DNA from 2 places in the Lysinibacillus sp. RS11 genome. Region 2 is predicted to be linked to the other one. Evidence: riboswitches for the same ligand, from Rfam matches in the RefSeq annotation. Region 2 holds a riboswitch; the other holds the start of a gene.
What was found. Region 2 has a riboswitch for cyclic di-AMP ahead of AB9L17_RS16730 (TrkH family potassium uptake protein). Riboswitches for the same ligand answer to the same signal wherever they lie in the genome.
Positions count from the first base shown of each region.

Region 1 (3,426 bases), 1.9 Mb from region 2:
CTTAACTGCTCACCAACTGCTTGATAATGGTGTTTAATTCGATGAAACGTCAAAATAATTATTGGTAAAAAGATAAATACTGGCCATACTTGAGGTAATTTCGTCACAAAAAACATCATGGCAACAATAAAGGAAATAACCGCTCCAATCGTATTTATTGCAAATTTTGCAACCCAACCTTTTGGCTTTTCACGCCACCATTTCCGCATCATTCCGGCCTGCGCTAACGTAAACGGAATAAAAACACCAACTGCATAAAGTGGAATTAAATGTTCTGTTGCCCCATCAAATAAAATGATTAAGACAATGGCAGCTAAACCAAGCATCAAGATTCCATTTGAATAACCGAGACGATCCCCACGGATTTGGAACATTCTTGGGATAAAACGGTCTTTCGATAAATTGACTGCTAGTAAAGGAAAGGCTGAATAACCTGTATTTGCAGCGAGTACTAAAATCATTGCTGTTGTACCCTGCACTATATAGTAAAAGAAATTGCGTCCTACACTTGCCTCCGCAATTTGCGAAACAACTGTTTCTTCTGCATTTGGAGCAATTCCATAAAAATAAGCTAGACTCACAATACCGATAAATAGTACCGCTAAAATACCGCCCATCGCAAGTAACGTTTTAGACGCATTTTTTGGTCCTGGATCTTTAAAATTAGGAATAGCATTTGAAATAGCTTCTACACCAGTCAAAGCTGAGCTTCCTGATGCAAATGCCTTTAATAATATAAAAAGACTAATTCCTGCAACGGGTGTACCAACCTTTGGACTCAACTCTGCTGGAACTTGCCCTGTTGCTACATTATAAATCCCCACTCCAATTAATATCAGCATGACAGCTACAAACAAATATACTGGATACGCTAATATGGATGCAGATTCTGTAACACCACGTAGATTTAAAAGCGTTAAACATATAACAAAAAACACAGCGATAAACACGTTATAAGGATGCAGACTTGGAAATGCCGAAGTAATCGCATCTGTCCCGGCCGATACACTTACCGCAACGGTTAGAATGTAATCGACAAGTAATGAACCACCCGCGACGAGACCGGCATTGACACCTAAATTCTCCCGAGAAACTACGTATGCTCCACCACCATGTGGATACGCAAAAATAACTTGACGATACGAAAAAATAAGTGCTGCCAGTAACACAACTACCCCAGCAGCAATCGGTAGAGAATACCAAAAGGCAACAGTACTTACTGTCATGAGCACAATTAAAATTTGCTCAGGTCCATACGCTACTGATGACAAAGCATCTGACGACAGTATGGCAAGTGCCTTTCTTTTATTAAGCTTTTGCTCCCCCAATGTATCGGATCTCAACGGTTTTCCGATAACATAACGTTTTAATGAGGATTTCATATACAACACCTTCTAGTTTCATGGGATGTGTTTCGCATTTCTAAATCGATTACACCTTCGCATAATCGGTATCTGTGTAGTCCACTGGGGCTTATTTTCGTTTTTGAATGAAGATAAAAAAACGTCCACAAGTCATCACTAAATACGACTTGTAGACGCTCATTCGTCTGCCAAGCTCCAACTTTTCTGCTCTTAACGCTTACGAGGTTAGCTGTCGGATTCGGGCCTGAGTAGCCCTACCCTTCAAAAAATGAAGAGATTCACCCCAAGGATTATTGTTAAACAATCCGTAAAAACTGGGTCCCCCGCGTTCAGTTGCTTCAGCGATTTAGAAATTTGAAACCTTTATAATGATGTCATATTACGCTCGTATTAAAAAAAAGTAAAGAAGAAAATTTTTTATTATTATAAGTGAAAAGCATAGATATTCTCTCAGGTAGTATGTAATTACTCACAGAACTAAAAAAGCTATCTTAAAAGTATTGTCCCACTTTTAAGATAGCTTATGCACATTAGTCCTCAATATCTTGTTCAAAGCCTATAATTTCACCTGTAGATGAATCAACATCAACTTCGTATTCTTGCTGTCCGTTTCTGATTTCGATTTCGTAAATCCCATCATCAAGTTTAATTTTAGTCACTGTACCCTTTGCCTTTGTTAAGGCCTTTTCAATAGCCTGCTCTTTTGTGATTTTAGTTGTTGTAGTGGAAGCAGTCATCTTGTCATACGTATCATCTTGATCTCGACGTTCCTTCTTTTGCTTTAATAGCTCACCTGTATAGGCATCAAATTTTAAGTCATGCTCTTCAGTATCCGTGTACACCTCTACCTCATAAACTGAGCGGTATTGATTCTGCTCAAACTCAATATCAGTTACGGTACCGTTGACAACTTTTAGTGCTTTTTTCTCAATTTCCTGCATTGATAATACCTTTTTTTCTTGGGCATTACCTGTTAATAAAGTTGTTGATCCAATAACAGCTCCAACGCCAAGTACACCGACTAACGCTGGGATTAAAATGATTTTTTTCATCTTCATCTGTTCATCTCTCCTTTGTTTTATCCCGCATACATCTGGCTGAACGCCCCTCAAGTCAAGCAGCTGAGGTAACCAAAAAGTTAAGCGGGGTTGTACTTTATCTATTCTTAGCTTATCAAGCGAAGATGATAGAACAATAAGAGAAACATTAGAATTTCATTAGAATTACTTAATGATCTTCATCCCATGTGACGGACATCACCTTCCCAGAGATTGCATGTATTTGGAAAACAGCTTCTTCATTCTTAGTTTCAATTTCAACTAAATAATAGCCACCATCCTCTGTTTCCTTATAATCAATGGAATCTACCTCACCATTTAGTTGTTGGAGAGCAATCTTCATTGCCTGTTCTTTAGAAATAACATTGACAATTTCTGGTTGACCAACTGGCTGAACATTTTTTTTAGACAAGACATCACCTGTATAGGCATCGAGTGTGAGATCCCTTTGTTGATCCTCTTTTTCAACACGTACAGTGTAAATGTTATCTACTAACACGACACTCTTAATATCCCCATAATCCTTCTCAACCATATGTCGTATTTGCTCTTCTGTTAACGGTAATTTACTTTCCACTTCCTTCAATTTTAAATTTGTAATTTGCTGTGTAGTTGCATCTAGCATCACCATATAAGTTGCACCATCTCGTGTAAATAGCATTTCATACTCATTTCCTTGATTTTTAGCCTTTGTTACATGACCGTTGTAGATTTTTTCAATATGATGAATTGCCTGTTCTTTACTAAGAGGCTCAACATGAAAGAAGCGATACTGAACAAACCATAGCGTTCCACTACAGAGAAGGATGATGGCACCAATTATCAATAGCCATTTTTTCATTGTTGCTCCCCCTTTGGTACACGTAGGGTAAAGCTTGAGCCCTCGCCAATTGTACTTTCAACATCAATCGTAATACCAAGCTGCCCTGCAAGTTCATGGGCAATAGCGAGCCCTAAGCCTGAGCCTCCAGTTTTACGGTTGCGGTCCTCCGCCACACGATAAA
Region 1 is NZ_CP168124.1:253,140-256,565, reverse strand. Features, by position in the region: gene AB9L17_RS01395 (APC family permease) at 1-1,382, opposite strand, end outside; cyclic di-AMP (ydaO/yuaA leader) riboswitch at 1,565-1,718, opposite strand; gene AB9L17_RS01390 (PepSY domain-containing protein) at 1,895-2,422, opposite strand; gene AB9L17_RS01385 (PepSY domain-containing protein) at 2,592-3,263, opposite strand; gene AB9L17_RS01380 (HAMP domain-containing sensor histidine kinase) at 3,260-3,426, opposite strand, start outside.
Region 1: it holds a riboswitch for cyclic di-AMP, as region 2 does, so the genes downstream of both, AB9L17_RS01395 (APC family permease) here and AB9L17_RS16730 (TrkH family potassium uptake protein) in region 2, are expected to answer to the same signal.

Region 2 (3,426 bases):
TTAATGGATGCATCAGCCATTGCTCGTGCATATTTTGGATTGCGATTTGACGATTCCGCAGCTGCCTCCATTTGAGCAAGCCACGCACTATGAGCCTTTAAATCTGCCATATTCCCTGCTGAGTCGATTACTGCAGCCGCACCGATTGTTCCATTTGGCACCATATAGATTTCATCCGCATGTAAGGCTAAAAAGGCACCTGCAGAATGCGCGTCTTTGTTAATATACGCAATCGTACGTATGTCCGTTGCATCCATAAGCATAGCAATTTCACCCGCTGCATTCACGAAACCTCCAGGCGTATGAATGTCTAGAATTATTGCTGTTGCACTGTTTTCTTCCGCCTCTTTAAAAGCTCGTTCTAAAAATGCGTGAAGCCCTCGTTCTACTTCATTATGAATAGGTATGTGGTAGACCTTGCTACTTGCAAAAGCCGACGTTAATGGAAACGCTAACAAAAAAGTCATCCAAATAACTAATAAATAGCTGAGGAACCTCCGTCTTCGCATCTTTTTCCCTCCCTTCTAACATGCTTCTCTACTGTATATACGACTGACCATGTAAAAAGTTTCACAAATCCTAATAATTTTATTATACAGTGATTATTACATCTGTGGGACTTTATTAGTCGATATAGTTACCAATGTATCAACGGTAACATAAAAAGCCGAATGGATCGCAATGATCACATTCGGCTTCTTCGATATGTACGTAAATTTGAGCACAAAGTAAAATACCCGAAATTAACCAAAAAATGATTAATTTCAGGTATATTTTTGTCTGCTCAGTGAATCATACAATTGCGTGTTATGAACGTAGGGATTTTTAATGGGAAATTAAATTACCACTTACGTTTACGTGCAGCTTCTGATTTCTTTTTACGTTTAACGCTAGGTTTTTCGTAGAACTCGCGCTTTCTAACTTCTTGAATTGTACCACTTTTTGATACAGTACGTTTGAAGCGGCGAAGAGCATCTTCAAGCGATTCGTTTTTGCGAACGACAGTTTTTGACATCTCTCTTTCCCTCCCTCCGAACACACGTCAGTACACAAATAGGCAAATAACCTTCTGCTGTGTACTAAAGAATTATAACGTATTGTCTAAAAATGGTCAATAGAAAGTGTAAGAATTAATATGGTGAATTTTTAATTTTATTTCTTGAGGAATTTCAGGTTGATTTTTTGACCACAATAAATTGAATCTTTTCATCTTCGGAGGTATCTTTATCCCCGCTGATTATTAGGGCAGATAGACCCCACCTTGTTTGCCCTTGGCGTTCTCGTGCCCGTTAATGAGGGATAATTATGTATTTCAAAAAAATTTATGGTTTACAAAAAATAGAATATAGGCGTAGAATAATCACATTCAATTGCATAACAGCCTAATCTCAATAATGTTTGAGAACGGAGGAACCAGTATTTTGGGGTTAATTCTGCATGAGCAGAAGGAATGAGAAACTCTTTCGCCATTCTACCCGTCAGCTAACTTCGTCGGCTCCAGCGAAGGGGGTCATGTTAGACCACTATTATGAGTATGTTTATTTTTTAAGCCTTTATAATCTTGAAACATACAAAACAGTTGGTCTTTTTATTATGTAAATTTTTTTAATGATTTTAAAAATCTTTATCCAAACATTGAGGAGATTAAAATGAAAACAGTTAAAAATAAATTAAATCCTCCTAAAATACTGGTGTTGGGCTTTGCAACTATTATCCTGATTGGAACACTTTTGTTAACTCTTCCTATTTCGACAGAGAATGGTCAGGGACTTTCTTTTTTAGACGCATTATTTACGGCGACTTCTGCAACGTGTGTAACTGGCTTGGTTGTTGTGGATACTGGCGATACATTTTCAGTATTTGGAGAACTAGTCATTTTATTTCTTATCCAAATTGGTGGATTAGGCTTTATGACGTTTGCAACATTATTATTTTTACTATTAGGAAAAAAAATTTCCTTAAAAGAAAGACTTTTATTAAAAGAGGCCTTCAATAATATTACAATGGCTGGTCTTGTCAAATTGGTTAGACGGATATTACTTTTTACTGCAGTAATTGAAATAATAGGTGGTTTAATTTTATCTATCCGTTTTTCGTTCGATATGCCTGTAGGTAAAGCTATATATTATGGTTTTTTCCATTCCATCTCGAATTTTAATAATGCTGGATTTGATTTAATGGGGGGCTTTAATGGGTTGACCGAATATGTAGACGACCCGTTTATCGTTTTAACTATTTGCGCTCTTATTACAATTGGGGGCTTAGGGTTTATCGTCATAAATGAACTATATGAATATCGGGAAACAAAACGCCTTTCCGTGCATTCAAAAATTGTATTAACCACAACGCTTATTTTAACAGTTGGCTCGACGTTTTTAATTTTCTTATTTGAATATGGAAATAGCAAAACTATTGGACCATTGTCTGAATGGGGCAAATTTCTTGGTTCATTATACCAAGCTGTTACCCCAAGGACTGCTGGTTCTAATACTCTTCCTATAGGAGACTTAACACAATCCACACTATTTTTAATCATCTTACTAATGTTCATTGGTGCAGGTTCTGGTTCCACTGCTGGCGGAATAAAAATAACAACCTTCGCGCTTTTAGTTGCCACGATGTGGTCACAAATTAGAGGGAAAGAAGATGTTGTCCTCTTTAGACGTAGAATAGTTAACGAAACCATATTAAAAGCTTTAACAGTCACAATGTGCGGAATGATGATTGTTATACTCGTCACGTTTGTCTTAAGTATTACCGAGCAAGGACATAGTTTTATGATGTATTTATTTGAGGCAACCTCTGCGTTTGCTACAGTTGGACTTTCAATGGGTCTAACTCCAGAGCTATCACCTGGTGGCCGACTCGTCATCATATTGACAATGTTTGCAGGTAGATTAGGTCCATTAACAATTGCTTTTGCCATAACAAAACGACGGAAATCTGAGGCATTCCGTCATCCTAAGGGAAATATTATGATTGGGTAATCACGATAAAGGAGTGTAGAGTGCAATGTCTATTAAACAATATGCTGTAATTGGCCTAGGTAGATTTGGAACAAGTGTAGCTCGCAGATTACATGAAGCTGGGCAGGAAGTTTTAGGAATCGACATTAATGAGGAAAGAGTCGAAGATGCCGAACTATATGTGACACATGCAGTAGTCGCTGACACGACAGAAGAAAAAGCTCTTACCTCTTTAGGAATAGGCAATTTCGATTATGTCATCGTTGCAATAGGCAATGATATGCAATCGAGCATTTTAACCGTATCGTTATTAAAAGAACTTGGCATCAAAAAAGTGATTGCAAAGGCTCTTGGAAAAAGACACGGGCAAGTTTTAGATAAAGTAGGAGCTGACTGGATTATCTATCCTGAAAGAGATATGGGAGAGCGAGTTGCCAATCAGCTTCTCTCACCCAATATG
Region 2 is NZ_CP168124.1:3,229,092-3,232,517, forward strand. Features, by position in the region: gene AB9L17_RS16720 (NfeD family protein) at 1-509, opposite strand, end outside; gene rpsU (30S ribosomal protein S21) at 842-1,015, opposite strand; cyclic di-AMP (ydaO/yuaA leader) riboswitch at 1,370-1,512, shown strand; gene AB9L17_RS16730 (TrkH family potassium uptake protein) at 1,650-2,987, shown strand; gene AB9L17_RS16735 (potassium channel family protein) at 3,013-3,426, shown strand, end outside.